2 regions of the Streptomyces sp. NPDC046931 genome follow, and region 2 is predicted to be linked to the other one. Evidence: riboswitches for the same ligand, from Rfam matches in the RefSeq annotation. Region 2 holds a riboswitch; the other holds the start of a gene.
The links. A riboswitch is a leader RNA that binds a small molecule or an ion and turns the genes downstream of it on or off. The one in region 2 is predicted to bind glycine.
Positions count from the first base shown of each region.

Region 1 (15,621 bases), on a different contig from region 2:
CATGTCGTCGACGATGGCACCCGTCTCCTCGAAGGGGTACGGGCCGAAGATCTGCGACCAGTAGTCGGTGGCCTCGGCCGTGACGGCGTAGACATCGACGTTCTCGCCGCTCTCGAGGGACGGGTCGATGGCCACGTAGATCGGGATTCCCGACGGTGTCATCCCGGTCCGCACGTCGAACCTGCCGATCGTGGCCGTCGCCAGGTAGGTGGCCATCGGCCGGGACTCCCGCCAGTGGGTGACGGTCCGGCCGCCCTTGTCGTGCGTCGACACCAGCCGGCCGTTGGACACCGCGGTCAGGCCCTTCGGTGTATTGATGCGGATGTCGTAGGTGGCCTTGTCGGCGGGGTGGTCGCTGGAGGGGAACCAGGTGGAGGCGGCATTGGGCTCGCACGCGACGAAGACGCCGTCGGCCGTCTTCATCCACCCGTACTGCGAGCCGAAGACGATGGGGCCGCCGAGCGGCTCGGGGACACCGCCGTAGGTGACGGTGACCGTGAAGTCGCCGCCCCGGGGGAGGACGCCGCGCGGGGTGATCCGTATCTCGTCGCCCGCGCGCGTGAACGCGGCCCGTCTGCCGTTCACCTCGATCCGCGTGACATCCAGCTTCTGGAGGTCGAGATCGAAGGACGTGAGGCTGTGGGTGGCCCGGGCCCTGATCGTCGTACGGCCGTCCAGACGGCCGCTGCCCGGGTCGTACGCGACGTCGAGAGCGTAGTGGCGGGCGTCGAAGCCGCCGTTGCCGAGCTGCGGGAAGTAGGAGTCGCCGATGCCGTCCGCCCCGGGCGAGGGGGCGGAGGAGGCCGCGATGACGAGGAAGGAGGCCGCCGTGGCGGCGAGTGTCCCTAAGCGTGCCGAACGGGAGAGTGCCATGAGTCGTCCCTTCGAGCGTGCTGTCGATCCGGCGATCAGACGGACACGCCAGACTCTGCGCTCTTCCGTTCGGTCATGTACATGGCTTTACCGATTTGTCATGCGCCACCCGGCCACTGGCTCCTGACACGTGTGCCCCGGCGACCGGGAATCGGGTTGCCGGGGCACATGCGTCGGTGCGACCGTCTGTCTACTTCCGGCCGCCGGACTCCGGCGCGTCGTCGGACGCGCCCGCTGCGCCGGGGGACGCATGCTCGGCGGTCTCCTCCGTGGAAGCCTCCGCGGCGTCCGCAGTCTCTTCCGCGGCCTCCTCGGAACCGGCCTCCGCGGCCTCGGAGGACGGAGCCTCAGCCGACTCTTCGGAACCGGCCTCCGCCGCCTCTTCGGAACCGGCCTCCGCCGCCTCCGAAGACGGAGCCTCAGCCGCCTCCTCGGCGGCCGGCTCGGACGACTCCTCCGCGGCCGGCTCGGCCGTGTCCGCGTGGACCTCCGCGGCCACGGCCGCCGACGTCTCCGCGGACTCCTCCAGCACCGCGTCCGGTACCAGCTCCGCCGCCTCCTTGGCGGCGGACAGCAGCACGGTGTCCTGCGGCGCCTGGTCCTCGAAGTTCTCCGGGTGGTGGCAGGCCACGCGCTGGCCGGGCTTCAGCTCCAGAAGCTGAGGCTCGGTCGTCCGGCAGATCTCCGTCGCCTTCCAGCACCGCGTGTGGAAACGGCAGCCGCTCGGCGGCGCGATCGGCGAGGGGACGTCGCCCTTGAGCAGGATCCGCTCGCTCTTGGCCGACTTGCGCTTGGGGTCCGGGATCGGCACCGCCGACATCAGCGCCTTGGTGTACGGGTGCATCGGCGCCCTGTACAGCGATTCCCGGTCGGCCAGCTCGACGATCTTGCCGAGGTACATCACCGCGATCCGGTCCGAGACGTGCCGGACGACCGACAGGTCGTGCGCGATGATCACGTACGTCAGGCCCAGCTCCTGCTGGAGGTCGTCGAGCAGGTTGACGACCTGTGCCTGGATCGACACGTCCAGCGCGGAGACCGGCTCGTCGGCCACGACCAGCTTCGGGTTGAGCGCGAGCGCGCGGGCGATGCCGATGCGCTGGCGCTGACCGCCGGAGAACTCGTGGGGATACCGGTTGTAGTGCTCGGGGTTGAGACCCACGACCGACAGCAGCCGCTGCACTTCCTTCTTGATCCCGCCCTCGGGCGTGACGCCCTGGAGCCGGAAGGGAGCGCCGACGATCGTGCCGATGGTGTGGCGCGGGTTCAGCGACGAGTACGGGTCCTGGAAGATCATCTGCACATCGCGGCGCATCGGGCGCATGCCGCTGACACCGAGATGCGTGATGTCCTTGCCCTCGAACTCGATGGTGCCGGCGGTCGGTTCCAGCAGCCGGGTGATCAGCCGGCCCATCGTCGACTTGCCGCATCCCGACTCGCCCACGACGCCCAGGGTCTCACCGGACTTGACCTCGAAGTCGATACCGTCGACCGCGCGCACCGCGCCGACCTGACGCTGGAGAAGGCCCTTGCGGATGGGGAAGTGCTTCTGCAGCCCCGTGACCTTCAGCAGGGTCTCGCCCGGCGCGGCGTCCTTGGTGAGGGTGGCCGTACCGGAGCTCTTCGCCTCCGCGCCGTCGCTCTGGGCAGGGATGCTCACTGCCTTGTCCTCTGCGTTCTCACTCACAGCTTCGGCGCAATCTCTTCGGTCCAGATCCGCTCCCGCTGCTCCTGCGTCATATGGCAGGCGGCCCAGTGCCGGCTGCCGACCTCGGTCAGCTCCGGCCGGACCGTGCGGGTCACGTTGTCCTTCGGGACGTCGGCGTACGGGCAGCGCGGGTTGAAGGCGCAGCCGGACGGGACATTGATGAGGGAGGGCGGGGAGCCCTTGACCGGGATCAGGCGCTCCTGCTGCTCGCGGTCCAGGCGCGGCATCGAGCCGAGCAGGCCCCAGGTGTAGGGGTGCCGGGGCTCGTAGAACACCTTCTCGGCCGGGCCCCGCTCGACGCAGCGGCCGCCGTACATCACCAGGATGTCGTCGGCCAGCTCGGCGACGACGCCCAGGTCGTGGGTGATGACGATGACCGCGGAGCCGAACTCCTTCTGGAGATCGCGGATCAGGTCGAGGATCTGCGCCTGGACGGTCACGTCGAGGGCGGTCGTCGGCTCGTCCGCGATGAGCAGCTCGGGGTTGTTGACGAGCGCCATCGCGATCATGGCGCGCTGCCGCATACCGCCGGAGAACTCGTGCGGGTAGCTGTCCACCCGCTTGTCCGGCTGCGGGATGCCCACCCGGTCGAGCATCTCGATCGCGCGCTTGCGTGCGGTCTTCTTGTCGACGTTGTGGTGGATGCGGTACGCCTCCACGATCTGCTGGCCGATCGTGTAGTACGGGTGCAGCGCGGACAACGGGTCCTGGAAGATCATCGCCATGTCGCGGCCACGCAGCCTGCGCACGTGGTCGGGATCGGCGGACAGCAACTCGGTGCCGTTCAGCCAGATCTCGCCGGAGATCTGCGCCTTGCGCTTGCCGTACTGGCCCGCGGTGTGCAGGCCCAGGATGCCGAGCGAGGTCACGGACTTGCCGGAGCCGGACTCGCCCACGATGCCGAGGGTCTTGCCCTTCTCCAGCTGGAAGCTGAGCCCGTCGACGGACTTCACCAGGCCGTCGTCGGTCGGGAAGTGCACCTTCAGGTCGCGCACTTCCAGGAAGGCGTTCGGAGCAGGGGAGGCGGTGGTGGGCTCCCCCACGGCCGCTCCGCTCTTGCTGAGTTCGGTCATGCGAGCCTCACTCGGGGGTCGATCACGGCGTACAGGACGTCCACCACGAGGTTGGCGAGCAGCACCGCGAGGGAGGTGATCAGGGTGACGCCCAGGATGATGGGCAGGTCCTGGTTCCTGATGGCGTTGAGCACGGCCTGGCCGAGGCCGGGCAGGCTGAAGGTGGTCTCGGTCAGGATCGCGCCGCCGATGAGGGCGCCGAGGTCCATACCGAGCATCGTCAGGATGGGCGTCATCGTGGAGCGCATGGCGTGCTTGCCGATGACGGTCTGCTCGCGCAGGCCCTTGGCGCGGGCGGTGCGGATGTAGTCCTCGCCGAGGACCTCCAGCATGGTGGCCCGGGTGATCCGCGCGTACATCGCCGCGTAGAGGAAGGCGAGGGTGACCCACGGCAGGATCATGCCGCCGAGCCAGCCGGTGAAGCTCTGACCGAGGGGCACGTACTGCGCGTCGATCCACTTCAGACCGAAGGCGAAGATCGCCAAGGAGAGCAGACCGGTGAAGTAGATCGGGAGGGAGACGCCCGCGAGGGCGACGACCATCGCGCTGCGGTCCCAGAGGCTGCCGCGCTTGAGCGCGGAGAGGACACCCGCTGCGACACCGAAGACCAGCCACAGCACCGCGGCACCGAGCGCGAGACCCAGGGTCACCGGGAAGCGGTCGGTCAGCACCGGCCAGACGGCCTGTTCACTGCGGAAGGAGTAGCCGAAGCACGGCGCGGCGCAGTGGGTGACGTCGCCACCCGCCGCGTAGGTGCGGCCGGCGAAGATGCCCTTGAAGAAATCCCAGACCTGGATGTAGATCGGGTCACCGAGGCCCAGCTTCTCCCGCACCGCCTGGACGGCGGCGGGGTCGGCCTGCTTGCCCACGAAGCTCGTGGCGATGTCGACGCCCGCCCACTTGGGGACGAGGAAGAAGATGCTGAAGACCACCAGGATGATGACCATCAGCATCACTACGGCGGCGAACAGCCGCCTGATGAGGTAAGCGAGCACAGCTTACGGCCCGCCGCGGGACCGCGGGCACCGGAGGTTGTCCGGTGGCCCGCGGCCCCGCCGCGCCGGCCTTCACCTGCCTTTCGTGCCGTGCGGCGGGTGTGCCGGGGTTACTTCGCGGACTTCAGGCCCAGGTTGACGAAGTCGTACTGACCGCTGTACGCGTCGGTCGTGTACACGTTCGCCAGTCGGTCCCCGCGCCAGTTGATGAACTTCTCGAAGACGAAGGGCAGGTAGTAACCGCCCTCCATCACCTTGTGGTTGATCTGCGTGGCGATCTGCGTCTTCTTCGCCTCGTCGAGCGTGTTGACGTAGTCGTTGAACAGCCCGTCGATCGCCTTGTCCTTGATCAGGGCGTAGTTGTTGTTACCGCTCTGCAGGATGTACTTGCTGTCCCACAGCGGCAGACCGAAGCCCTGGACGGTCGGGAAGTCCGGACCCCAGCCCATGATGATGACGCCGTAGCCCTTCTTCTTCACGTTCGAGGGGCTGCCGATGATGCCGGTGGTCTGCGAGCCGTCGTACTGGTCGATGTCGGCGGTGATGCCGACCTTCTTCAGCGACGCCTGCAGGGACTGGGCGGTGGCCACCTCGACCGGCTTGTTGTTGCGGACGGCGATGGTGGTCTTGAAGCCGTTCGGCTGGCCGCAGGCCTTCAGCTCTTCCTTGGCCTTGGCGGCATTGCCGGTCTTGTTGGCGCCGGCCAGCTCGAACGGGTCGTACTTCTGGCCCTCGGAGCCCGGGACGGACGGCGGCAGCATGTTGGTGCCGATGTCACCACCGGCGACCGGGCCACCGCGCGCGGTCTGCAGCGACACGTGGTCGGCGCCGTAGATGACGGCGTTGCGGCAGTGGATGTTGTCGAACGGCTTCACGCTCTGCGGGAAGGCCGCGTAGCGGATGTAGCCGGAGACCGGGTTGTCCAGGTTCGCCTTGTGCTGCTTCAGGGCGGCGGTGCGGCCCTGCGGCGACATGCCCGTCTGGTTGATGTCCAGGTCGATGTCGCCGTTGATCAGGCGCTGGTCGAGGTCGTTGGCGTTCGAGAAGAACTTGATCGTGATCTTGTCCGGGTACGCCTTGCGGACCGGGTCCGAGGACTGCTTCCAGTTGGTGTTGCGGACCAGCGTCAGGTCCTTGCCCGGGTTGTACGACTCGAACTTGTACGGTCCCGAGGAGAACGGGTGCAGGGAGTACTTGGACTTGGTGTCCTGGTCCTGGCGGACCGGGGACGCCGAGGTCAGCGCGAGCACTTCCTCGAAGTCCGCGTTCGCCTTGGGCAGGTGGAAGACGATCGTCTTGTCGTCGGGCGTGTCGATCGCCTTGAGACCGAGGTGGTCCGCGGCCTTGTCCTTGTACGGGCCCTGGTACTTGCCGTCGGGGTCCAGGAAGTCCTTGAGGTAGGTGGGACCGCCGGACAGCACGTCCTGCGCCCAGACACGCTCGATGCCGTACTTGATGTCCTTGGAGGTGATCGGCTTGCCGTCCTCCCAGGTGATCCCGTCGCGCAGCGTGTACGTGTACGTCTTGCCGCCGTCGCTGACCTTGGCGAGCCCGGTGGCGAGGTCCGGGGTGAGCTTGGCGCCTTCCTTGCCCGGCTCCGTCTTGTTCGTGACGAGCTGACGGCTGTAGTAGCGCATGAAGTTCCACGCGAAGCCGTAGTAGCCGCGGGTGGTGTCCCACGAGTCGGCGTCCTGGGCGCCGCCGAACCTCAGCGTGCCGCCCTTCTTGGCCAGCGAGGCCTGGGCGACCTTGTTGTTCGCCGCGTCGAAGCCGGCCGCACCGTTCTTCGAACCGTCGCTGTCCTTGCCGCCGCCGCACGCCGCCGTGGTCAGCAGCGCGGCGACCACGGCGGCAGCGGCCATGGCCTGCTTGCGCCGCCCTGAGGTGCGTTGGGTAGTCACGATCTCGGATCCTCCGGGTTAGATGAGAGACCCCGTGTGTAGTGCCACGGGTCGCTTGGGGTACGGCAGTTCAGCGGGAGCCCTTCGGGTCCAGCGCGTCGCGCACGCCGTCGCCGAAGAGATTGAAGGCAAGAACGGTGATGAAGATCGCCACGCCCGGGACCACCATGTACATCGGGTCCGAGTCGTAGTAGTCGATCGCGTTCGAGAGCATCTGCCCCCAGGAGGCCGTGGGCGGCTTGACGCCCACGCCCAGGAAGCTGAGCGCCGCCTCGGTGAGGATGTTGGTGGGGATCATCATCGTCGTGTACACGATGATCGGCGCGACGAGGTTGGGCAGCAGTTCCTTGAAGAGGATGTAGAAGCGTCCTGCACCCAGCGAGCGGGCCGCCTCCACGTACTCGCGCTCACGCAGCGAGAGCGTCTGGCCGCGCACCACACGTCCGATGTAGGGCCAGCCGAAGAAGCCGATGACCAGGATCATCACGAACACTCGGACGCCCGTGCCGCTCAGTCCCAGCATCTCGTTCGGCATGACCGAGACCAGGGCGATGATGAACAGCAGCTGCGGGAAGGCGAGCAGTCCGTCCATGACCCGGCTGATGGCGGAGTCGACCCAGCCGCCGAAGAAGCCGGCCAGGATACCCAGGACGGTACCGAGGATGACGGCGACGACCGCCGAGAGGAAGCCGACCAGGAGCGAGATCTGGGCGCCGTAGAGGATGCGGGCGAAGATGTCGCGGCCGTTGACCGGCTCGATGCCCAGCAGGTGGTCGCCGCTGATTCCACCCAGCGAACCCGTGGGTGTGCCGAACAGCGGGTCGATCAGGTTCTCGTGGTAGGCGTCCGGGTCCTGTCCGACGAGGTTCGTGATGACGGGCGCGAGCAGCGCGATCACGATGAGGACAAGCACGACGACGCCGCCCGTCAGGGCCAGCTTGTCCCGCTTGAGGCGCTCCCAGGCGATCCGGCCCAGGGAACGCCCCTGTACAGCCTTCGCGTCAGCGCTGACTACGGCCGCTTCCTCGGCAGCACTCGGCGCCGCTTCCGCGGTCGGCTCGTGCAATGGTGCCGTCATCTGGCAGGGACCCCTCTCAACCGGCGGTGACCGGCGCGCACTTGCCGCGGTGGCGGCATGATCAGTCCGTCGTACACAGGGGTCGAACCCCTTGAAGCGGGAGTCTTCAACGCTTCGGCGATCAGTTGCCAGACTTGAGGGTGAAAGGATGCGTAAACGTGATACGGGTAGAGGGGTTCCGTTATCCGGACGGTGGGTAACGGGGTGCGGACACCCGCCAATCAGGGCACTTCGCACGTTAACTGGACTATCCACGCTCATCTACGCGCGAAGAGGGGCTCTCGGTGGCGGAGGTGACCGAAAGCCGGACACCGCACGGAGGGTCACCACCGCGCGGCCGGACATCAGTACGCGCCGCGCACCGGCGGGTAGCCGTATCCGCCGCCCGCCGGGGCCTGGACCGGGGGCGCATGGGCCTCGCGGTCGTAGAACGGGCGGGCATGGGCGCGGAGCCACATCGCGACCGGGTCGTGCTCGTCGGACATCGCGACGGTCGACACGGGCAGTCCCTCCGGGACCGCCGCGACGGACTGCTGCATCATCGCGCGCACCGAGTCGACGGCGGGCGGCGAGGTGTCGTAGACGTCCAGGCCGATCGCCAGATAGGGCGCGCCGAGGGCAGGCTGCACCCAGGCGCGGCGCAGCGAGCGCACCGCGGGAGTGCGGTGCGCGTTCTGCGTGAGGAGGGCGTAGAACTGCGGGATCTCGATGGCCGGTTCACCGAGCCGGAGCGGGCCGGCGGGCTGGCGCTCGAGACCGGCCGCGATACGGCGCAGGTCCAGCCAGGGGATGCCTACGCCGCCGCCCGGCGCGTGCGGATTCAGCCAGAGGCCGTAGTGGTCCGGGTAGAGGGTGCGGGCCACGTCGAGGCCGTCGACCACCTCGTAGGAGCGGTTCCAGCCGCTGGCCGAGAGTTCCTGGGCGGAGGTGACGCAGGGCGCGTAGCCGTAGCCGTTCACCTCCATGTTGCCGTACTGGGCGTCGGGCGATCCGGCCTGGCCGTGCCAGAGCAGCATCCAGACCTGGCCGGACGACGGGGTCGCGAGTACGCCCAGCAGCGCCTCGTAGGCGTCGTAACGCCCGGGCGTCACCTGGCGCAGCATCTGCTCGACCTGTCCGGCCGCGGCCGTGCCCGACGCGCTCACCCTCTACCGCCCCTTCACCACAAACCTGACAACCCCGACGGAGGCTCTTCGGTGCGGTGTGCACGGTTTTCAGCCGCGTCACTCCGACCGAGCCATTCTCCCCTGTCCGCAGGACACCGCATCCCACCGTGTACGGCCGCGGCGCGGGCCGGGCCTCCGGCCGGAAGCGGGCTTGTTCCGTCCCGGCCATGAAACCAGGTTAAGGCGCCATACTGACAGCACCTCGGCGCGCACCACCCCGCATCCCCGGGCACCGCGCGCCGCGTCCGCGGGCGGCTCGGTGACCGGGCCGGCGAAGGCTCAGTAACCGTGCTGGTAGAAGGGCCGCACCCGCTCTCGCAGCCACTCCCCGACCGGGTCCTGGGCGACATCCAGGAACACCATGTTCACGGGCGTCGCCACCGGTACCTTGCCGAGCGCCCGGCCGAGCGCGTCGAGCGGGAGCGCACGTATGTCGGCGTCCCAGGAGGAGAGTTCGACGCCGATGAACATCACCGGGTCGGCGGTCTCGATCGCGGCCAGGCAGCGCCGTGCGGTGAGCACCACCCCGGTCGCCGCGAACTCGGCCGACGCGGCGGCGAGGAAGTCCACCGGGTCGTCCTGCCAGTCGGGCTCGAAGAGCCGGACACGCCCGCCGCTCACCGGGCCGTCCAGAGGGGTACGCCCGGCGCGGCACAGCTCGGCCACCGCGTCCGGCGGCAGCGGCACCCCGACCACGCCGCCCAGGTTGACCGCGATGCCGACCTGCGGGGGCAGCCCGCGGGCGAATTCGACGGCGGGCGCGATCGTGTACGACATGTGGTTGCCGACGACCTGGCGGAACTGCTCCTCCGAGCTGAACACCGGCACGTACGCCTGCCCCTCGATCTCCGTCGTGGGCAGGTCGAGCGGGCCGCTGTGCGGGCCGCCGCCGCTCGGCAGCGGCACCCACAGGAAGCTGCGGCCGAGGACCTCGACGATCCGGCCGCCGGCCGAGGGGATGCCGAGCGAGGCGGAGAGCACCTCCTCCAGCTCGTTGCCCGGCCATCCGCCGTGCGGGTGGGGGTGTGCCTGTGCGGGGAAGTCCGCGGGAAGATCCGCCGGGAAGTCCATCTGCTACCGCCTGCTGAGGAACCACTGCTGAGACCGGAAAGGCTATCGGGCGCCGGGGCCGCCGGTCGGCCCCACCCCGCAGCCGCCCCCGAAATCGATACGGCCCACGAGACCGACGCGCCTCGGCCCGCGACGTCGAAACGCCCCGGCCTCCCGAAACCGACTCGGCTCGGCCCGCGACGCCGATTCGACCCGGCCCCCTGAAGCCGGGGCGGCCCGCCCCCGATGTGGACGGGCTCGGCCCGCAGAGGCCACGTAGTCCCGCACCCGAGTGGATACGGCCCCGCAGCCGAATGGATACGGCCCCGCGCCCGAATGGATACGGCCCGGCACCCTAAGCCGATACGGCTCAGTCCTCGAAGTCGATGCGCCCCAGGACGTCCGCCGCTTCCCGGTCCAGGAGGATCACCGAGCCGCAGCCGTCCGGGACCGTGCCCTGCTCGACGGAGCCCAGCAGGCGCCGGGTGGCTCGGCGGTGCTTGAGGAACGCGTACCGCGAGACGCCCCGGCCGCGCTCGCGCTGGCCCGCCAGGGCGGTGTCGGCGGTGACGTCGAGCACGAGCAGGTGGAGCGTGCCCCCGCGGCGGCGGGCCGACCGGGCCAGCCAGGCACGCACCCAGGTCTGCGCACCGCAGTCGTGGACGACGACACCGGTGCCGGCCCGCAGGGCGCGGCGCAGGCCGGCGTAGTGGGCGAGGCGGACGAGGGGGCGGTAGACCGCGTACGGCAGGAAGCGGGAAAGGCGCGCGTCCCAGCGGTCGCGGACGTCCTGGGAGTCGATCCGCACGCCCCGCACGGCACGGCGCATGAGAGTGGACTTGCCGCTGCCGGGCAGACCCGTGATCACGACGACGTCGCTCGGGCCGAAGGTGAGGCCCTGGGGGCCACGGCCCGCGCGGTCGCGCAGGTCGCGGACCCTGACCGCCCGCGCCGGCCGGTGGGCCTGACGGGCCGGGGATCCCGGCTGCCCGGGCACCGCGATGCCCGACGTCGTCGCGTAAGCCGTCGTCCTGTTCACCGTGATCGTCCTCCCCTGGGGGTCAGGAAGTCCCGTGCCCGTCGAGTGTAAAGAGAAGGTAATGCGCGGTGTCTCGTGATTCCGTCGTCGTAGCGCCACAGGCCGGTTACAGATGCGGCCCTGCCACGATCGGACGAGGCATGCAATGATGTGCCCGCCAACTGCATACCGGCCGCTTGAATCCGCGCGGGAGAGTCCCGGGCCCGTACCTCTGCCGTACGACCGCCCGGGCGCCGAAGGAGCAAGTCCCTCCCTTGAATCTCTCAGGCCCCGATACCGCGCGGGCGAGGCACATCTGGAAAGCGGGCCGCTTCAGGTGGCTCCACCCAAGGTGCAAGCCGTGACGACCCGCCCGGCGGGGTCATGGCGAACCTCTCAGGTTCCGATGACAGATGGGGAGGAACGACCTCGCCCCTCCCCCACGTTCGCGCGGGGGACCCCATCGCCCTGGGAGCACAACCGATGAGCAGCAGCCCCCTGCGCCGTACCGCGCTCGATGCCCTGCATCGTTCGCTCGGCGCCACGATGACCGACTTCGCCGGCTGGGACATGCCCCTGCGGTACGGCTCCGAGCGCGACGAGCATGTCGCCGTCCGGACCAGGGCGGGCCTCTTCGACCTCTCGCACATGGGCGAGATCACGGTGACCGGCCCCGAGGCGGCCCGGCTGCTCGACCATGCCCTGGTCGGCAACATCGGCTCCGTCGGCGTCGGCCGCGCCCGCTACACCATGATCTGCCAGGCGGACGGCGGCATCCTCGACGACCTGATCGTGTACCGGCTCGGTGAGCGGGAGTACATGGTCGTCGCCAACGCCTCCAACGCCCAGGTGGTGCTCGACGCGCTCGTGGAGCGTTCCGCCGGCTTCGACGCCGAGGTGCGCGACGACCGGGACGCCTACGCGCTGATCGCCGTCCAGGGCCCCGAGTCCCCCCGCATCCTGAAGTCCCTGACCGACGCCGACCTGGACGGCCTGAAGTACTACGCGGGCCTGCCCGGCACGGTCGCCGGCGTCCCGGCCCTCATCGCCCGCACCGGCTACACCGGCGAGGACGGCTTCGAGCTGTTCGTCGCCCCCGAGCGCGCCGAGAAGCTGTGGCAGGCGCTGACCGAGGCGGGCACGCCGGCCGGCCTGATCCCCTGCGGCCTGTCCTGCCGGGACACGCTCCGCCTGGAGGCGGGCATGCCGCTGTACGGGCACGAGCTGACCACCTCGCTGACCCCCTTCGACGCCGGGCTCGGCCGGGTCGTGAAGTTCGAGAAGGAGGGCGACTTCGTGGGGCGCACCGCGCTCCTCGAGGCCGCCGAGCGCGCGGCGCAGAACCCGCCGCGCGTCCTGGTCGGGCTGGTGGCCGAGGGCCGGCGTGTGCCGAGGGCCGGGTACGCCGTCGTCGCCGGCGGCGAGGTGATCGGCGAGGTCACCTCCGGCGCTCCCTCGCCCACGCTGGGCAGGCCGATCGCGATGGCGTACGTCGACGCCGCGCACTCCGCGCCCGGCACGGCCGGGGTCGCGGTGGACATCCGGGGCAGCCATGAGCCGTACGCGGTCGTGGCGCTGCCGTTCTACAAGCGCCAGAAGTAGACACTGGGCCCGGGCCGGACGGACACCGCACCCGTCCGCCCTGCTCACGCGCGTCCTCAGCACTCCCCCCTTCACCATCACTCCCCCGCGTACAGGAGAATTCAGGCCATGAGCAACCCCCAGCAGCTGCGCTACAGCAAGGAGCACGAGTGGCTGTCGGCCGCCGAGGACGGCGTCTCGACGGTCGGCATCACGGAGCACGCGGCCAACGCGCTCGGCGACGTCGTGTTCGTCCAGCTTCCGGAGGTCGGTGACACGGTGAGCGCGGGCGAGACCTGCGGCGAGCTGGAGTCGACCAAGTCGGTCAGCGACCTCTACTCCCCGGTCTCCGGCGAGGTCACGGAGGTCAACGAGGACGTGGTGAACGACCCGTCCCTGGTGAACACCGCCCCGTTCGAGGACGGCTGGCTGTTCCGGGTGCGCGTGTCGAAGGAGCCCGCCGACCTGCTCACCGCGGACGAGTACACCGAGTTCTCCGGCAGCTGAGGAACCGCATCCATGTCGCTTCTGAACACACCCCTGCACGAGCTCGACCCTGACGTCGCCGCCGCCGTCGACGCCGAGCTGCACCGCCAGCAGTCCACCCTCGAGATGATCGCCTCGGAGAACTTCGCCCCGGTCGCGGTCATGGAGGCCCAGGGCTCGGTCCTCACCAACAAGTACGCCGAGGGCTACCCGGGCCGCCGCTACTACGGCGGCTGCGAGCACGTCGACGTGGTCGAGCAGATCGCCATCGACCGCGTCAAGGCGCTCTTCGGCGCCGAGCACGCCAATGTGCAGCCGCACTCGGGCGCGCAGGCCAACGCGGCGGCGATGTTCGCGCTGCTCCAGCCCGGCGACACGATCATGGGTCTGAACCTGGCGCACGGCGGCCATCTGACCCACGGCATGAAGATCAACTTCTCCGGCAAGCTCTACAACGTGGTCGCGTACCACGTGGGCGACGACGGCACCGTCGACATGGACGAGGTCGAGCGCCTCGCCAAGGAGAGCCGGCCGAAGCTGATCGTCGCGGGCTGGTCGGCCTACCCGCGGCAGCTGGACTTCGCCGCGTTCCGCCGGATCGCGGACGAGGTCGGCGCGTACCTCATGGTCGACATGGCGCACTTCGCAGGTCTGGTGGCGGCGGGCCTGCACCCGAACCCGGTCCCGCACGCCCATGTGGTCACCACCACCACCCACAAGACGCTGGGCGGCCCGCGCGGCGGCGTGATCCTGTCGACGGCCGAGCTGGCCAAGAAGATCAACTCCGCGGTCTTCCCGGGCCAGCAGGGCGGTCCTCTGGAGCACGTGATCGCCGCCAAGGCTGTCGCCTTCAAGGTCGCGGCGAGCGAGGACTTCGAGGAGCGGCAGCGGCGGACGCTGGAGGGCGCCCGCATCCTGGCCGAGCGCCTGGTCGAGGACGACGTCAGGGCCGTGGGCGTGGACGTCCTGTCCGGCGGCACCGACGTGCACCTCGTCCTGGTCGACCTGCGCGACTCCGAGCTGGACGGGCAGCAGGCCGAGGACCGCCTCCACGAGGTCGGCATCACGGTGAACCGCAACGCGATCCCGAACGACCCGCGCCCGCCGATGGTCACCTCGGGCCTTCGGATCGGCACGCCCGCCCTGGCCACCCGCGGCTTCACGGCCGAGGACTTCGCCGAGGTCGCGGACGTCATCGCCGAGGCGCTGAAGCCGTCGTACGACGCCGAGGCGCTGAAGGCCCGGGTGAAGGCCCTGGCCGACAAGCACCCGCTGTACCCGGGTCTCGGCAAGTAAGTCACCTACCGGCCGGCACCGCGCACACTGGAGTGTGCGCGGTGCCGGGTCGGCCCCTGCACCACCCCGTAATTGAGGAGTCACCGTGGCCATATCGGTCTTCGACCTGTTCTCGATCGGCATCGGCCCGTCCAGCTCCCACACGGTCGGCCCGATGCGCGCGGCGCGCATGTTCGCCCGCCGCCTGGAAAACGAGGGCCGGCTGGAATCGGTCGCGTCCGTGCGCGCGGAGCTGTACGGCTCCCTCGGCGCCACGGGCCACGGCCACGGCACGCCCAAGGCGGTCCTGCTCGGGCTGGAGGGCTCCTCGCCGCGCACGGTGGACGTGGAGGGCGCCGACCAGCGGGTGGAGGACATCAAGGAGTCCGGCCGTCTCCGGCTGCTCGACCGGCACGAGGTCGCGTTCTCCTTCGACGACGACCTGGTGCTGCACCGCCGCAAGGCGCTCCCCTACCACGCGAACGGCATGACCCTGTGGGCGTACGACGCCTCGGATGCCGAGCTGCTCACCAAGACCTACTACTCGGTGGGCGGCGGCTTCGTCGTCGACGAGGACGCCGTCGGCGCGGACCGCATCAAGCTCGACGACACGGTCCTGAAGTACCCCTTCCGCACCGGGGACGAGCTGCTGCGCCTGACGAAGGAGACGGGTCTGTCGATCTCCTCGCTGATGCTGGAGAACGAGCGGGCCTGGCGGACGGAGGAGGAGATCCGCGAGGGCCTGCTGGAGATCTGGCGGGTCATGCAGGGATGCGTGGCACGCGGCCTGTCCCGTGAGGGCATCCTGCCGGGCGGCCTCAAGGTGCGCCGCCGCGCGGCCGTCACCGCGCGCCAGCTGCGCGCCGAGGGCGACGCGCTGGCCCACGCGATGGAGTGGATCACCCTCTACGCGATGGCGGTGAACGAGGAGAACGCGGCGGGCGGCCGGGTGGTCACGGCCCCGACGAACGGTGCCGCGGGCATCATCCCGGCGGTGCTGCACTACTACATCAACTTCGTGCCCGGCGCGGACGAGGACGGGGTGGTCCGCTTCCTGCTCGCCGCGGGCGCGATCGGCATGCTGTTCAAGGAGAACGCGTCCATCTCCGGCGCGGAGGTCGGCTGCCAGGGCGAGGTCGGCTCGGCCTGCTCGATGGCGGCGGGCGCGCTGGCGGAGGTGCTGGGCGGCACTCCCGAGCAGGTGGAGAACGCGGCCGAGATCGGCATGGAGCACAACCTCGGCCTGACCTGCGACCCGGTCGGCGGTCTGGTCCAGATCCCGTGCATCGAGCGCAACGGCATGGCGGCGGTCAAGGCCGTCACGGCGGCCCGCATGGCGATGCGCGGCGACGGCTCGCACAAGGTCTCCCTGGACAAGGTCATCAAGACGATGAAGGAGACCGGCGCCGACATGAGC
Region 1 covers NZ_JBEYWX010000011.1:174,987-190,607, forward strand. Annotated here, with positions in the region: gene ABZ876_RS21075 (M1 family metallopeptidase) at 1-873, opposite strand, end outside; gene ABZ876_RS21080 (dipeptide ABC transporter ATP-binding protein) at 1,064-2,533, opposite strand; gene ABZ876_RS21085 (ABC transporter ATP-binding protein) at 2,557-3,654, opposite strand; gene ABZ876_RS21090 (ABC transporter permease) at 3,651-4,649, opposite strand; gene ABZ876_RS21095 (ABC transporter substrate-binding protein) at 4,760-6,550, opposite strand; gene ABZ876_RS21100 (ABC transporter permease) at 6,621-7,628, opposite strand; gene ABZ876_RS21105 (enhanced serine sensitivity protein SseB C-terminal domain-containing protein) at 7,973-8,773, opposite strand; gene ABZ876_RS21110 (enhanced serine sensitivity protein SseB) at 9,074-9,865, opposite strand; gene ABZ876_RS21115 (AAA family ATPase) at 10,215-10,889, opposite strand; glycine riboswitch at 11,061-11,172, shown strand; gene gcvT (glycine cleavage system aminomethyltransferase GcvT) at 11,346-12,464, shown strand; gene gcvH (glycine cleavage system protein GcvH) at 12,573-12,950, shown strand; gene glyA (serine hydroxymethyltransferase) at 12,963-14,225, shown strand; gene ABZ876_RS21135 (L-serine ammonia-lyase) at 14,311-15,621, shown strand, end outside.
Region 1: linked by a shared signal. The riboswitch ahead of gcvT (glycine cleavage system aminomethyltransferase GcvT) and the one ahead of gcvP (aminomethyl-transferring glycine dehydrogenase) in region 2 are both predicted to bind glycine.

Region 2 (15,621 bases):
ACGCGTTCCGGTACAAGGCCCCTGACGATCTCCGGAAAGGCAGCGGTCCACGAGGCGCCCTGCTGAGGCGAGTTGAGCACTCGGTCTGGCGGAGTCACCGTCCCCGACCTGCGGATTCCGGCGCCTTGATCGGCTACACCACCCGGCGGGACGCCATCAGCGCCCACGAGTGACCGACCTCTCAGGCGGAACCTGCCGCTCTCGGTACTCGGGTCCAGACCCTGCGGATTGGCCTTGGCCCGGCCCGTGCGGCGGGGTCTAGCGTCGGCCCATGCGGATTCGAATCGTCGACGCCTTCACCGACCGCCCCTTCACCGGAAACCCGGCCGGTGTCCTGCTCCTCGACGCGTTCCCGGAGGACGACTGGCTGCAGAACGTGGCCCGCGAGGTCAACCACGCCGAGACCGCGTTCGCCCACCGTCTGCCCGAGGGCGGCGAGGCCGACTGGGCGCTGCGCTGGTTCACACCCGCCACCGAGGTCGCCCTGTGCGGCCACGCGACCCTCGCCACCGCCCATGTGCTGCACACCACGGGCGCCCACGAGGGCCCCGTACGCTTCGCCACCCGCGGCGGAGTGCTGGGCGCCGCGCCGCACGAGGACGGCTCGATCACCCTGGACTTCCCCACCGCCCCCCTCTCCCGCGCCGAGATCCCCGAAGGACTCTCCGATGCCCTCGGTGCCGAACCTCTCACCGCCGTCGACACCGGCCCGGACGTCGGCGACCTGATCCTCGAACTCGCCGACGAGAAGACCGTGCTCGGCCTCGCCCCCGACCACAGGGCGCTCGGCCACCACTCCCCGCGGGGTGTCATCGCGACCGCCCGCGCCGAAGACCCCTCACGGGGATACGACTTCGTCTCGCGCTGTTTCTTCCCGAACGTCGGCATCGACGAGGACCCGGTCACCGGCAGTGCCCACACCGCCCTGGCGCCCTACTGGGCCGAGCGTCTCGGCCGCCCGGACCTCATCGGTCTGCAGGCCTCGCCGCGCTCCGGCCGCGTCCGCACCGCACTCCGCGGTGACCGCACCCTGCTCAGCGGCCATGCGGTCACGGTGATCGAGGGCGAACTGCTGGGCTGACGCGGACGAGGGTCACGAGGAAGGGTCGTACGGTAGTGCCGTACGACCCTTCCCGTCGCCGTCGTCCCTCACGCCGTGGGCAGCCAGCCCACCTTCCCCGCCAGCAGGGCATACCCGACGAACGCCCCGATGTCGAGCAGCGAGTGGGCCACCACCAGGGGGCCGACCCGGCCCCAGCGCCGGTAGAGACAGACGAAGACCACCCCCATCACCATGTTGCCCAGGAAGCCGCCGATGCCCTGGTAGAGGTGGTAGGAGCCGCGCAGCACGGAGCTGGCCACCAGGGCCGTGCCGGGGGTCCATCCCAACTGGCTGAGCCTGCGCAGCAGATAGCCGACGACGATGACCTCCTCCAGCACCGCGTTCTGCACCGCCGACAGGACGAGCACCGGGAACTTCCACCACACATCGGGCAGCGCCTCCGGCACCACCGTCAGGTTGACTCCGAAACCCCGGGCGGCCAGATAGAACGCGATGCCGGTGGAACCGATCACCGCGGCGATCGCCGCCCCGCGCCCGAGGTCCGGCCACGGCCGCGCGCGGTCGAAGCCGAGCGTGCGCAGCGACGCGCCCTCCCGCAGCAGGAAGTGCGCGACGAGCGCGACCGGCACCAGCGCGGTCGCGATCCCGAAGAGCTGCCAGGCGAGATCCAGCCAGGGGCGGCCGGGGGCGGCCGACGCGTTGAGGGTGGCCGCCTGCTCCTTGAGCCCGCCGGGCTTGGTGACCGAGCCGACAAAGCTGATCAGCGCCGACACACCGCTCGCACCGAGCGACAGCGCCAGCACCAGCAGCGTCTCGTTACGGAGAATCCGTCGCGTCGGCCGCTCCGCCGGAAAAGTATCGGCCACCGACCCTGTCTCCACCTGCACTCCCGCCTCCTGTTGCGCCATGAGCGATCCCGCCTCGTCCCATCTTCGCCCCGCCAGGGCCTCGGCAGAAACGACGAAGATCGTGCGCGACCGGCCGTAGGGGGAACGGACGTCGTTCGGGGCGTACCCGCTTCCCTCCTGCTCTGCCATACGGGTGCTTCACGGCACGCACTCAACAGGGGGCCGGCCCGGAGCGCTCGACGTCCCCGGCCGGGCGTACGGCCGGGGACGGGAGTCACCGCTCAGCCCAGCAGCACCGGTTCCGGCAACCCGACCGGCCAGGTGTGCACCGGCTCACCGGCGTGCATCAGCTCGCCGTACCGCCGGGTCGTCGCGGCCAGCGCGGCGTCCCGGTCGAGCCCCTGCGCCAGGGCCCGGTGGAAGGTGGCGGCCTGCCAGGTCGCGCCGTTGGCCCTGAGCCGGCACCGCTCCTCGATCACACCGAGGTAGAAGTCCCGGTCGGCCGGCTCGACCCCCCACGCGTCGAGCCCCGCCGCGGCCAGCGGCAGCAGTTCGTCGCGCACCAGGTCCACGGCCTCCACCTCGGTGGTGCCGCCGTACCGTCCGCGCCGCGGCCACAGCAGTCGCGCCTCGATGCCGTAGCGGCAGGCGTCGTCGAAGTTGGCGGCGGCGGCCTCGAACGGCAGTCGCGTCCACACCGGCCGCGCATCCTCGGCGAGGGCGCGGACGACGCCGTAGTAGAAGGCCGCGTTGGCGATCACATCGGTGACGGTGGGGCCGGCGGGCAGCACCCGGTTCTCCACCCGCAGATGCGGGACACCGCCGGCGACGCCGTACACCGGCCGGTTCCAGCGGTACACCGTGCCGTTGTGCAGGACGAGTTCGGCGAGCTTGGGCGTGCCGCCCTCGTCGAGGACGCGCAGGGGGTCCTCGTCGTCGCAGATCGGCAGCAGCGCCGGGAAGTAGCGCAGGTTCTCCTCGAAGAGTTCGTAGGCCGACGTGATCCAGCGCTCGCCGAACCAGGTGCGCGGCCGCACCCCCTGCGCCTGGAGTTCGGGCGGCCGGGTGTCGGTGGACTGCTGGAACAGCGGCGGCCGGGACTCGCGCCACAGTTCACGCCCGAACAGAAAGGGAGAGTTGGCGCCTACGGCGATCTGTGCCGCCGCGACCGCCTGCGCCGCGTTCCAGACGTCGGCGAAGCGGGCCGGAGTCACCTGGAGGTGCAACTGGACGGACGTACAGGCGGCTTCGGGCGCGATCGAACGGGAGGTGCACACAAGCCGCTCCACCCCCTCGATGTCGAGGGTGAAGTCCTCACCGCGGGCGGCCATGATCTGATTGTTGAGCAGGGTGTACCGGTCGACGGCGGAGAGGTTGGAGGAGACCAGGTCATCACGGCCGAGCGTCGGCAGAATGCCGATCATCACGATGCCGGCGTCGACCTCGTTCGCTTTCCGGTGGGCATAGGCCAGCGAGGTGCGCAGCTCTTCGGCAAGCCGGTCGAATACCCTGCCGCCCAGCCGGTGTGGAGCGATGTTGACTTCCAGGTTGAACATGGCGAGTTCTGTTTGGAAATCTCGGCTGGCAATCCTTTCCAGCACTTCCGCATTCATCATTCTCGGCATGCCGTCGGGCCCGGCGAGATTCAATTCGATCTCCAGACCCACAAGGTTCTTCGGACGATCGAACCGCTTCTCCTCCAGCAGTCGCGCAAGTCCCGTCAGGCACTGCCTGAGCTTGTCGCGGTAGCGCTGACGATCGGACAGGTCGAATGGCCCTGCCACGACCTTCTCTCCCATCGGGTACGTCCCTCCTAAGATGGGCAGGCCGGCGTTCCGGCCGCTGCTGTCCCGGGTCACGGTGGATGATGCCCCGGCTACGCGATCGATAACGTCCTCGCGTGCGGCCGCCACCCGCTAGGCTGGGCGGGCAGTATCACCGGGCACATTCCCAGGGCATGTCGCAGTAGGAAGTTTCACTGCGCAACCATGTCGTGAAAAACGCCGACGAGAACCGGCCGACCGCTACGGGCGAGTCATCCGAGGTGGCGACCGGTGGCCTCGCTCCGTATCGGGACGAATACCGCTTATCAGCGACCGGATATCCCCTTGTCGTCATACGTCGGACGACTAGACGAAACATTGCATGAACATGTGTCGTATAAACTTTCCGCACGGGGCAGAGAGAGTTGGTGCGCGCGGTCCTGAGCCCTGTCGTCAAAGCGCCTCCATTCGTCCGGGCACAGTTCCCCCGCTCCTCTGACCCCGAGAGCTGACAGCACTGTCCGCCCGCCTTTCCCGCCCCGCCCCGCCCCCCAGCGCCACCGTGCCTGTCGAATGAGAGGCGACCCACCATGCTGCTGCATGTCCCCCCGGCACCCCCGCCCGCTCTCCGTTCCGTCCTCACGGCACTCGGTTCCCCCACCGCGGTCCAGGAGGCTCGTACCCCGTCCCTGCGAGCCGCCCAGGGCCCGACGACACCCGAACTTCCGCTGCCCGTGCACGTACTGGACCGGATCACCCCCGCGGGCGCGTGGGCGACCCGGCTCGCGGGGTGGCGTTTCCTCGTCCGCTGCGGAGACCGATCCGTCGCCGCCGCCGAGACCATGCTGACCCCTGACGGCTGGGCCTTCTCGCACTTCTTCGAGGGCCCCTACATCGCCGCCACCGAACAGGCCCTGCGCCAGGCGGAGGCGGTGACCCAGCCCTACCAGGCCCGGCTGCTGTCCGTGCCGACGCTGTACATGCTCACCCTGTGGCTGCACGGCGACTGCTCGGCCGACGGCGCGACGGGCTCCCCGGCCCCGACCGATCTCCTGGTTCCGCTCGCCCCGGCCCCGCCCGGCATCGCGGCCCACCGTCCGCACCGCGTCGCCGACCTGCTGCCGGTGCTCACTCTGCGGATGACTCCGGCCCCGCTGCTCGGCTCGCCCGCATAGACACCGACCCGCCCGCCCCCGACTCGTGCCCCGCCGCCGGAAACGGCCGCGGGGCACGTTGCGTGCATGCGCCGACGCACACCACACTCGCGCGGGCTTCGGCTCCCGGGCTCCGCTGCGGCTTCCGGAGCGTCGGCGCCGGGGGCCGGACCTGCCCGACCGGCCCCTCGGCCCCGGACGGGTCTCAGCTTGTCCTGCACGGAGTCCACCAGGGGCCCCCGCGATCGGAAAGCCCGTATGACCACCTCCCGCCGCTCCCGCCGCCCCGGCGGGCGCGCCGCCGCCACCCAGGCTCCCGCCCGCGACCGCTTCGGAGACATCAGGGCCGCCACCCTCGCCCACCTCGAACAGCACGGATGCGGCTACTGCCCCTCCACCTGGCCCGCCGGCGCCTGGCCGACCGTGTCACCCTGCACACCGGCGAGGGCAGCGACATCCTTCCCCCGGTCGCCACAACGAGCGCGGACATCGCCTTCTTCCACGGCTTCGCCCCCACCGCTGCCGCCGTCGGCGCACTGACCGCGACGCTGAGTCCGGGCGGCCTCCTCATCGCCGGCAACATGACCCTCGGCGGCCAGACCGACCGCATCCGCGCCCGGCTCACCTCCTGGCAGCGCACCGAACTCGCGAAACCCTTCTGGCCGTCAAACCGCTCTGAGGCACCCAGGGGCGAGGGCGACGCGCCGGGCGACCCACACGGACTAGCCCCTTCCGGCCATCGGAAACCACCCGAAGGAACGGGGAGTTGGACTGAACCGTCCGCGCGGGTGACGCGTCATGAACCTGTGAGAGCCAGTACAGCGAAATGCCTGCGGACCGACGGCCGTGAGGCAACACTGGGTTCCGGTACGTATCGCCAACGGGGGGCGGCCATGAACGACGCGACGAGCCGCAGGACAGACACGACAGCCATCTCACCCATTACGTCAGAGCGAGAGATCCCATCCACCATGTGCCAGCATCAGCCACCGTGCCCGACCGCCGAATCCGCCGACCGGGAGTCCGCCCGACTCGTGGCGCACCACCCGGAGCAGGGATGGAGTCTGCTGTGCAACGGCGTTCTGCTCTTCGAGGACACCGGTGAGCTTCTGCCCGACGGCCAGATCATCGCCCCGCACCGCCCGCTGGGCACGGACCAGGTGATGACGGCCGCCTGAGCGGCGCACCACGGGGCAGGGAACCGCCCCGTGACACAAGGGGCGGACACCGCCCCGTCATACGAGGGGCCGGCCGGAGACGAACGCTCCGAACCGGCCCCGACGCATGTCCGACGCTGATTACTCCTCGTAAGCGTCCAGCGGCGGGCAGGAGCAGACCAGGTTACGGTCGCCGAAGGCCTGGTCGATGCGGCGCACCGGCGGCCAGTACTTGTCCGCGGCGGACACGCCGGCCGGGAAGACGGCCTCCTCGCGCGTGTACGCGTGCTCCCACGTGCCGCCGAGCGCCGCGGCGGTGTGCGGGGCGCCCCGCAGCGGGTTGTCCTCGGCGGGCCACTGGCCCGAGCCGACCTTCTCGATCTCGGCGCGGATGGCGATCATCGCGTCGCAGAACCGGTCCAGCTCGATGAGGTCCTCGGACTCGGTCGGCTCGATCATCAGCGTGCCGGCGACCGGGAACGACATGGTCGGCGCGTGGAAGCCGTAGTCGATCAGCCTCTTGGCGACGTCGTCGACGCTCACACCCGTCGCCTTGGTCAGCGGGCGCAGGTCGATGATGCACTCGTGCGCGACCAGCCCGCCCGGTCCGGTGTACAGCACGGGGTAGTGCGGCTCGAGGCGCTTGGCGATGTAGTTGGCGGAGAGCACCGCCACCTGCGTCGCCCGCTTGAGGCCCTCGCCGCCCATGAGCCGGACGTACGCCCACGAGATCGGCAGGATGCCCGCCGAGCCCCACGGGGCGGCCGAGATCGGGCCGACGCCCGTCTCCGGACCGGCCGCGGGCTGCAGCGGGTGGTTCGGCAGGTACGGCGCCAGGTGCGCGCGCACCGCGACCGGGCCGACGCCGGGACCGCCGCCGCCGTGCGGGATGCAGAAGGTCTTGTGCAGATTGAGGTGCGAGACGTCGCCGCCGAAGTGGCCGGGCTTGGCGAGGCCGACCAGGGCGTTGAGGTTGGCGCCGTCGACGTACACCTGACCGCCGGCCTCGTGCACGGCGGCGCAGATCTCGGCGACGTGCTCCTCGAACACACCGTGCGTGGACGGGTAGGTGATCATCAGCACCGCGAGCTCGTCGCGGTATTGCTCGATCTTGGCGCGCAGGTCCTCGACGTCGATCTCGCCGTCCTCCGCGGTCTTCACGACGACGACCTTCATACCGGCCATGACGGCGCTGGCGGCGTTGGTGCCGTGCGCGGAGGACGGGATGAGGCACACGGTGCGCCGGTCGTCGCCGTTGGCACGGTGGTAGCCGCGCACCGCGAGGAGACCGGCCAGCTCGCCCTGCGAACCGGCGTTGGGCTGGAGGGACACCTTGTCGTAGCCGGTGACCTCGGCGAGCCGCTGCTCCAGCTCACCGATGAGCGTGAGGTAGCCCTGCGCCTGCTCGGCGGGCGCGAAGGGGTGCAGCTGCCCGAACTCGGACCAGGTGACCGGCTCCATCTCGGTGGTCGCGTTGAGCTTCATGGTGCAGGAGCCCAGCGGGATCATGCCGCGGTCGAGCGCGTAGTCGCGGTCGGCCAGCCTGCGCAGATAGCGCAGCATGGCGGTCTCGGAGCGGTGCTCCTGGAAAACCGGGTGCGTGAGGTAGTCGTCGGTGCGCAGCAGCGCCTGCGGCAGCGCGTCCTCGGTGGTCGCGTCGAGCGCGGCGACATCGCCCTCGACCCCGAACGCGGTCCAGACGGCACCCAGCTGGGCCCGCCCGGTCGTCTCGTCACAGGCGATCGACACATGGTCGGCGTCGACCAGGTGCAGGTTCACGCCCCGCTCACGGGCGGCGGCGACCACCGCGCCGGCCCGGCCCGGCACCCGCGCGGTCAGCGTGTCGAAGTAGGAGCCGTGGACGATCTCGACCCCGCCGGCGGTGAGGCCCGCGGCCAGGATCGCGGCGTAGCGGTGCGTGCGCCACGCGATGGTCCGCAGGCCCTCGGGCCCGTGGTAGACGGCGTACATGCCGGCCATCACCGCGAGCAGCACCTGGGCGGTGCAGATGTTGCTGGTCGCCTTCTCACGGCGGATGTGCTGCTCCCGCGTCTGGAGCGCGAGCCGGTACGCCTTGTGCCCGTCCGCGTCCACGGAGACACCCACCAGACGGCCGGGCAGGCTCCGGGCGAACTTCTCGCCCACCGCCATGTAGCCGGCGTGCGGGCCGCCGAAGCCCATCGGCACGCCGAAACGCTGGGTGGTGCCGACGGCGATGTCGGCGCCCAGCTCACCGGGGGAGGTCAGCAGGGTGAGCGCGAGCAGGTCGGCGGCGACGGTGACGAGCGCGCCCAGCTTGTGGGCCTGCTCGATGACAGGCCGGATGTCGCGTACGGCACCGGAGGCGCCCGGGTACTGGATCAGTACGCCGTTGATCTCCCGCTCGGCGACCTCGGCCGGGATTCCGTCGCTGAGGTCGGCGACGACGACCTCGACGCCGGTGGGCTCCGCACGGGTCTGGATCACGGCGATGGTCTGCGGCAGCGCGTCCGCGTCGACCAGGAAGAGACCCTTCTTGTTCCTTCCCATGCGCCGGGACAGCGCCATCGCCTCGGCGGCGGCCGTGCCCTCGTCGAGCAGCGAGGCACCGGAGGTCGGCAGGCCGGTGAGGTCGGCGACCATGGTCTGGAAGTTGAGCAGCGCCTCGAGCCGGCCCTGCGAGATCTCCGGCTGGTACGGGGTGTAGGCGGTGTACCAGGCCGGGTTCTCCATCACGTTCCGGAGGATCACCGGGGGCGTGAAGGTGCCGTGGTAGCCCAGACCGATCATGGAGTCGAGGACCTGGTTGCGGTCGGCGAGCGAACGCAGCTCGGCCAGCACCTCTGCCTCGGTGCGCGCGCCCGGCAGGTCCAGGGCGTCGGCGTTCTTGATCACATCCGGGACCGCTGCGGCCGTGAGCTCGTCGAGCGAGCCGTAGCCGATGTGCGCGAGCATCTTGGCCCGCGCCTCCTGGTCGGGCCCGATGTGGCGCTGCTCGAAGGGCGTTCCCTGCTCGAGCTCGGAGAGCGGAGTGCGATGGGCGGTCATTGCGGAGGCCTCCTGGTCTGACGCGACCTTCGAGGGGCACCCCGGCGCGGGTACCCCGACGGCCTCCCCCTCTGTCATCTCGACCTGAGAGCTTCACCGGTCCGCGCGAAGGCGTTCCGGTTTTCACCGTCGGTGAGAGCGGGAGCCGTCGGCGCCCGCCCTGCTTTCCAGAGTGACCTCGTCCGTGCGGTACGTGTGCCTGAGAGTTTCCGGGGAGGGTTTGCTCCTTCGGCGCCTTCGGATCCCTCCGAAGGGCTCTCCCGCACGGGGTCAGCAGCCGCTTGCCAGACTACCAGCGGACACAACAAGACAGTCTTCGAGTGGCCGCCGTGCTGAATGTGCTCTTTTGTAGAGCTACGGATGTGTTGCGACCAGTTGGAGGGACCGTGCAGACCGACATCGATCCGCGGAATCTTATCGGCCGCAAGGCGTTCGACCGGAATGGCGTAAAGATCGGCACGATCGACGAGGTCTATCTCGACGACGCGACCGGAGTGCCGGAGTGGGCGGCCATACGGACGGGCCTGTTCAGCAGGGACGCCTTCGTGCCGCTGGAGCCCAGCCGACTCGTCGAGGGCGCGCTCTACGTGCCCTTCGAACGTGCGCTGATCAAGGAGGCGCCCGACTTCGGCGTCGGCCGGCACCTCTCCCCCGAACAGGAGCTGCAGCTCTACCACCACTACGGCCTCGATGTGGCCCCGCCGCCGGCGCCGCCGGACCGCGACTTCGGGCGGCTCGCGGAGTCCGACGGCAGCTGAGCGCGGGACTCCTCCGGCCCGGGCACGCCACGGCCGGGCGGACTCCTCACGCCCCGCGGGCCCCCGGCGTCGACCGCGTCTCGGCGGCCTCGGGTCTTCGTGGCACCAGGGGCAACGGATCCGCCGGCTCCAGCCCGGGGTCGTCGGTACGGAACGTACGCACGCGCCCGGGCCCGGAGTCGGGGGTCTCGAACCGTATGGTCACCCGGCCCAGACCGCTGCCCTGCACCCAGCCGTGCCCGTGGTCGGTGTGCCGCACATCCTGCCCGGCACGCCAGACCGGCTCGGCCGGTACCGCCGGCTCCTCCGCGGAGGGCACGGCGGTGGCCTCCGCCTCCGGCTGCTCCCCGGCCGCCGGCTCCCCCGCGGCCAGATGCGCCTGGGCGAACAGGTCCTCCTGGGTGTAGTCGGCGAGCCCGCTGACGCCGACGCCGAGCAACCGGACCCCGCCGGTGGTGTCCACGGACTCCAGCAGGCGCGCGGCCGCCTCGCGCACCACCGCCGGGTCGTCCGTCGGTCCGCGCAGGGTCTCGGAGCGGGTCAGGGTCGAGAAGTCGTATCTGCGCACCTTCAGCACGATGGTCCTTCCCGAAAGCCCGGCGTCCCGCAGCCGCCGCACACATCGGTCCGCGAGCCGCTGCACCTCCAGGCCGACCCGGACCCGGTCGTGGATGTCGACGTCGTACGTGTCCTCGACCGACACCGACTTGGCCTCCCGCTCCGCCACGACGGGCCGCTCGTCCCTGGCCAGGGCCATCGCGTACAGCGCCTGCCCATGGGCCTTGCCCAGCAGCCTGACGAGTTCGTCCTCCCCCGCCTCGGCGATCTCGTCGACCGTGGTGATCCCGGCCCGCCGCAGATGGTCCCCGGTGGCGGGCCCGACCCCGGGCAGCGTGCGCACCGGCAACGGCCCGAGCAGCGCCCGCTCGGTGCCGGGCCGGATCACCACCAGGCCGTCCGGTTTGGCCTGCTCGGAGGCGATCTTCGCGAGCATCTTGGAGGCGGCCAGTCCCACGGAGCCCGTCAGTCCCGTGACCGACCGGATGTCCGCGCGCAGTCCGACTCCCACAAGGCGCGCCGACTCCTCGTCCCAGGCCACTCCCCCGGCCTCCAGGTCCACGAACGCCTCGTCGAGGCTCAATGGCTCCACCAGCGGCGACAAGGCCCGCAGCAGTCCCATGACCTGTTCGCTGATCTGCCGGTAGAAACCGAAGCGCGGCACCAGATACGCGGCGTTCGGCGCGAGCCTGCGTGCCTGGGCCATCGGCATCGCGGAGTGCACGCCGAAGACACGAGCCTCGTACGACGCCGTCGCCACCACCCCGCGCGGCCCGAGTCCGCCCACGACGACGGCCTTCCCGCGCAGGCTCGGCTTGGCCGCCTGCTCCGCCGAGGCGTAGAAGGCATCCATGTCGAGATGCAGGATCGTGGGCGCGGTTCTCACATTTCCGATGCTGCCCTACGCCACTGACAATGCGGCGGGGCGACCGCGGTGCGTCTCAGACGGCCCGATTGCGGCGTCGCGCCAGCTCGTCCGCCGGATTGTGGCCGACGATCGTCTCGCCGGTGTCGACCCGCTCCCCGTGCAGCTGCGACAGCGCGTTCTCCACGTCCCGCCACACGACGCCCACGGCGATGCCGAAGATGCCCTGTCCGCCCTGGAGCAACTGGTGGACCTCGTCCGGCGAGGTGCACTCGTACACCGTCGCGCCGTCGCTCATGAGCGTCATCCGCTCCAGGTCACGGAAGCCGCGCTCCCGAAGGTGCTGGACGGCGGTGCGGATGTTCTGAAGGGACACACCGGTGTCGAGGAACCGCTTGACGATCTTGAGGACGACGACGTCCCGGAAGCTGTACAGACGCTGAGTCCCCGACCCGTAGGCGGGTCGCACGCTCGGTTCGACGAGACCCGTTCTGGCCCAGTAGTCCAGCTGCCGGTAGGTGATGCCCGCGGCGGCGCACGCCGTGGGGCCTCGATAGCCGATGTCGTTGTGCTCGGAAGCCGCCCCGGCGTCCCCCGGCACGGCCGCGGGCAGCTGGGAGGGGGAGCCGGACGCATGACCATGAGGGGGATACCCCCCGCTGGAACGGAGCCGAGAGCTTGAGGGAGGGTACGGGCCGCTCTCCCCCAGACCGCGTCCGGGGGCACCCCCTGCCGTGCCGCCGCCGCTGCTTCTCACGCCGACCTCCGTCCTTGACCTGCCTTCTCGACGGTAGGCAGTCACCGGGGGTGCGTCAACGATCGCCACACTCGGCACGCCGAGTGATAATCACCCTGCGAGTGGTTTCCCGTGCCCTTCCGCGGGGAAAGGCTAGCCGAATGCCCTGGCCGCGGATCATGAGACGGCGTACGCGCCTTCGACCGGAGCTGCGCGTACTCGGTGTTCCTCGGCGAGCCTGAGCGTCCGGGCGCGGCTCCACGCTTCAGCGCCTGGTATCCCACGCACTCCACGGCCCTCTGCTTCCCGACCACGCTCGCCGCGCACACGCGCAGCCACCCCTCGGCCCACACGCCCCGTCCGACAGGTCCCTAAGGGCCCCGTCACTGGCTGCTCGTACCGAAGTCCTCCGGAGAGATCTGGTCGAGGAACTCGCGGAACTTCTCGACCTCGTCCTCCTGCTCGTCCGGGATCGCGATGCCCGCGTCGTCCAGCACCCCGTCACTGCCGTAGATCGGCGTCCCGGTGCGCAGGGCAAGCGCTATGGCGTCGGACGGGCGGGCGCTCACCTCGACGCCGCTGGCGAAGACCAGCTCCGCGTAGAAGACGCCTTCACGCAGGTCCGTGATGCGTACTTCGGTGAGCTCCTGACCGACGGCCTCCAGCACGTCCTTGAACAGGTCGTGCGTCAGCGGTCTGGCGGGGGCCATGCCCTGCTGGGCGAACGCGATCGCCGTCGCCTCCCCGGGGCCGATCCAGATGGGGAGGTAGCGGTCGCCTCCCACTTCACGCAGGAGCACGATCGGCTGGTTGGAGGGCATCTCGACCCGGACACCTACGACATCGAGCTCGTTCACACAGCAACCCTAGGCCGTGGTCGGGATGTTTGGGTAGTCGGGCACAGAACGGCGGGGCGATCCGCCCTCGGCGAACGCGCCGGTTCAGGACAGCCGCACACCCAGCGCGGACTGCACCAGCGCCGCGTGCAGCTTCACCGCGAGCCCGGCCAGCTCCTTCGTGCGGGCTTCGGCGTGCGCCCTGGTCTGCGGGTTGCGGTGGCGCCGCAGCGGTGCCACCACCTGGTCCACCAGGCCCGCCTCGCGGTCCGCCGCCGCCTTCATCACCCGCAGATGGCGCGGCTCGATCCCATGCCGGCCGAGTTCGGCCAGCAGAGTGGCCACGGTGACGGCCTCTGCGTCGTACAGCCCCTCCATATACGGCGTGACCAGGCCATACGACTCCCACTCCGCGATCTGCTCGGCGCTGATCCCGGCGGCCGCCATCAGCTCCTCGCGGGCGATCCGCGCGGCCGGAGCGGCCTCGGGCTCACTCAGGAGGTCCCCGAGCAGCTCTCCGTCACCGGTGTCACGCGGACGGCCCAAGGACGGCAACCGCACCTCCTCGCCCCGCTCCAGGGCGTCCAGGTGCTCACGGATGACCTTCAGCGGCAGATAGTGGTCCCGCTGCATCCTCAGCACCTGGCCGAGGCGCTCGACGTCCCGTGCGCTGAACTTTCGATACCCCGACGGGGTGCGCTGCGGCTCGATGAGCCCCTCCGACTCCAGGAAACGAATCTTGGAGACGGTGACCTCGGGAAATTCCTCGCGCAGCACGTTCAGCACGGTGCCGATGCTCATCAGCCCGCTGTCCGGGGCGGCGGTGCCGCTGTCGGCACCGCCGCTCGGTGTGTGAAGCATGGGACCTTCCCTGGGAGTCCCCCCGGACGGAGTCGGCGGGAGGGTCAGATGCCCCGCTGGTTGGCGTAGAAGACCAGCCTGTACTTGCCGATCTGCACCTCGTCGCCGTTGTGGAGCAGGACCTGGTCGATGCGCTCACGGTTGACGTACGTGCCGTTGAGGCTGCCGACGTCGGCGACCGTGAACGAACCGTCGGGGCCGCGGCGGAACTCCACATGGCGTCGCGACACCGTCACATCGTCCAGGAAGATGTCGCTCTGCGGATGGCGCCCCGCCGTGGTCAGATCGCTGTCCAGCAGGAAACGGCTGCCCGAGTTGGGGCCGCGGCGCACCACCAGCAGCGCCGAGCCGAACGGCAGCGCGTCGACCGCGGCCTGCGCCTCCGGGGAGAGCGTGGGCAAGACCGTCTGGCCGGTCGCCTCCGCGTCGTACGCCTCCAGACCGGAAATGGAGATCGTGGACGTCGTCTCCGACGCACGCTCCGGAACCGCCCCGGGCCGAAGCGGCGCGCCGCAGTTGGAGCAGAAGCGGCTGTTCTCCGCGTTGCGGTGGCCGCACCTCGTACACACCAGGGCCGACATGTCCCCGAAACCTATGGGGCCGGACGCACCAGGGTCAACAGACGGCGCGCCCTGACCTCCGGAAATGTCACCACCCGGACCAGTGATCTGGTCCCGGAACAGCGGGCGCTGACCCTCCGCGTCTTGCGGCTGTGCGCGATGTCGGGCAGCCGCGCCGCCGCTGCCCTCTCGCGCGCTCTTGCCGAACAACTTCGCAAACAACTTCACGGGCGATTCCCCTTGACCGAAACAGACCCGCCCGTGGGGCAGGACGAACCCTGATTGCATACACCGGCCGATCCGGACATCCTCACAACGTCCGTATCCACCAGACAGTTTCCACCACGCACCACCCATTCGGTGCGCCGACCCCCCGCAACCTGATGCCCTCGTCGGATGGGCCCCATGCACCGCCGGTTCACTGGGAGGACGACCGAGCGTAGTCAGGCTGCTTCGCCGCTCGCAAGGCGTCCACAACGATCTTCGTCGAACGGTCCACGGCGACGGTGGCCTGCTCCTTCTCCAGGGTCTGCACCACACCTCCGGGGATGTTGAGCGCCGGCTCGAGGTCCTGCGGTTTGCCGATGACCTTGAAACGATAGGGCTGGGTGATCTTGTTCCCGTCGACGCTGACGCTCTTCCCGGAATCCGACAGATAGGTGCCGGCGACGACCCTGACCCCGTTGACCTCGATGGCCTCGGCACCGGCCGCGCGCAGCTCCTGGATCGCGTCGAGCAGCATGTCCGCCTGGACCGTTCCCTTCGTGTCCCCGATGGTCATCGTGATGCCGGGTCCCTGCGCCGCCACCGTGCCCGCAAGGATGCCGAGTTGCTTCTCCTTCTCGGCGGTCTGCTTGCGGGCCTCCTCGGCACGGTCCGAGCTGTTCTCCAGCTCGGCCTGCTGATCTTGGAGACCCTGCTTCTCGTCCTGAAGACGCTGGGTGCGGTCGTCCAGTTCATCGAGGATGCGCACAAGATCCTCCTGGCGTGCGCCGCGCAGGGCACTGCTTCCTTCGCTGTTGGAGGCGACCTGGACGGCCAGGCCGAAGCCCAGGCCGAACAGCAGGAGAGCGACGATGAGTTGGGCCCGGCCGACCCGCGGCGGCCACAGCTCCCTCGCCAGACGCTGACGGCCGGTCAGCGCTGCCTCGGAGTCCTCGACCGCTTCGGGTCCCGGCGGAGTCCCGGGAGCCGGGGCGGGGACCTCCTGCGGAAGTTCCCTGCGCAGCCGGTGCTCGGCACCCTGCTCGCGCTCGGGCCGGGGCTCCCGTTCCTGCCCGGGCCCCGGCTCGCGCTCGGGCTCCCGTTCCTGCCCGGGCCCCGGCTCGCGCCCGGAGTGCTGCTCCCGCCCGGGGGTCGCGTCGTCGTTGCTCATCGGCCTCACGCCCGGAACACGTGACGGCGGATCGCCGCGGCGTTGGAGAAGATCCTGATG
Region 2 covers NZ_JBEYWX010000015.1:4,888-20,508, reverse strand. Annotated here, with positions in the region: gene ABZ876_RS24295 (restriction endonuclease) at 1-25, shown strand, start outside; gene ABZ876_RS24290 (PhzF family phenazine biosynthesis protein) at 272-1,081, shown strand; gene ABZ876_RS24285 (type II CAAX endopeptidase family protein) at 1,150-1,950, opposite strand; gene ABZ876_RS24280 (glutamate-cysteine ligase family protein) at 2,193-3,710, opposite strand; gene ABZ876_RS24275 (hypothetical protein) at 4,265-4,849, shown strand; gene ABZ876_RS24270 (DUF5999 family protein) at 5,800-6,006, shown strand; gene gcvP (aminomethyl-transferring glycine dehydrogenase) at 6,127-9,012, opposite strand; glycine riboswitch at 9,190-9,285, opposite strand; gene ABZ876_RS24260 (PRC-barrel domain-containing protein) at 9,399-9,770, shown strand; gene ABZ876_RS24255 (DNA polymerase IV) at 9,817-11,214, opposite strand; gene ABZ876_RS24250 (MerR family transcriptional regulator) at 11,270-11,950, opposite strand; gene ABZ876_RS24245 (bifunctional nuclease family protein) at 12,313-12,786, opposite strand; gene ABZ876_RS24240 (MerR family transcriptional regulator) at 12,871-13,626, opposite strand; gene ABZ876_RS24235 (FHA domain-containing protein) at 13,671-14,543, opposite strand; gene ABZ876_RS24230 (DUF881 domain-containing protein) at 14,605-15,561, opposite strand; gene ABZ876_RS24225 (small basic family protein) at 15,567-15,621, opposite strand, start outside.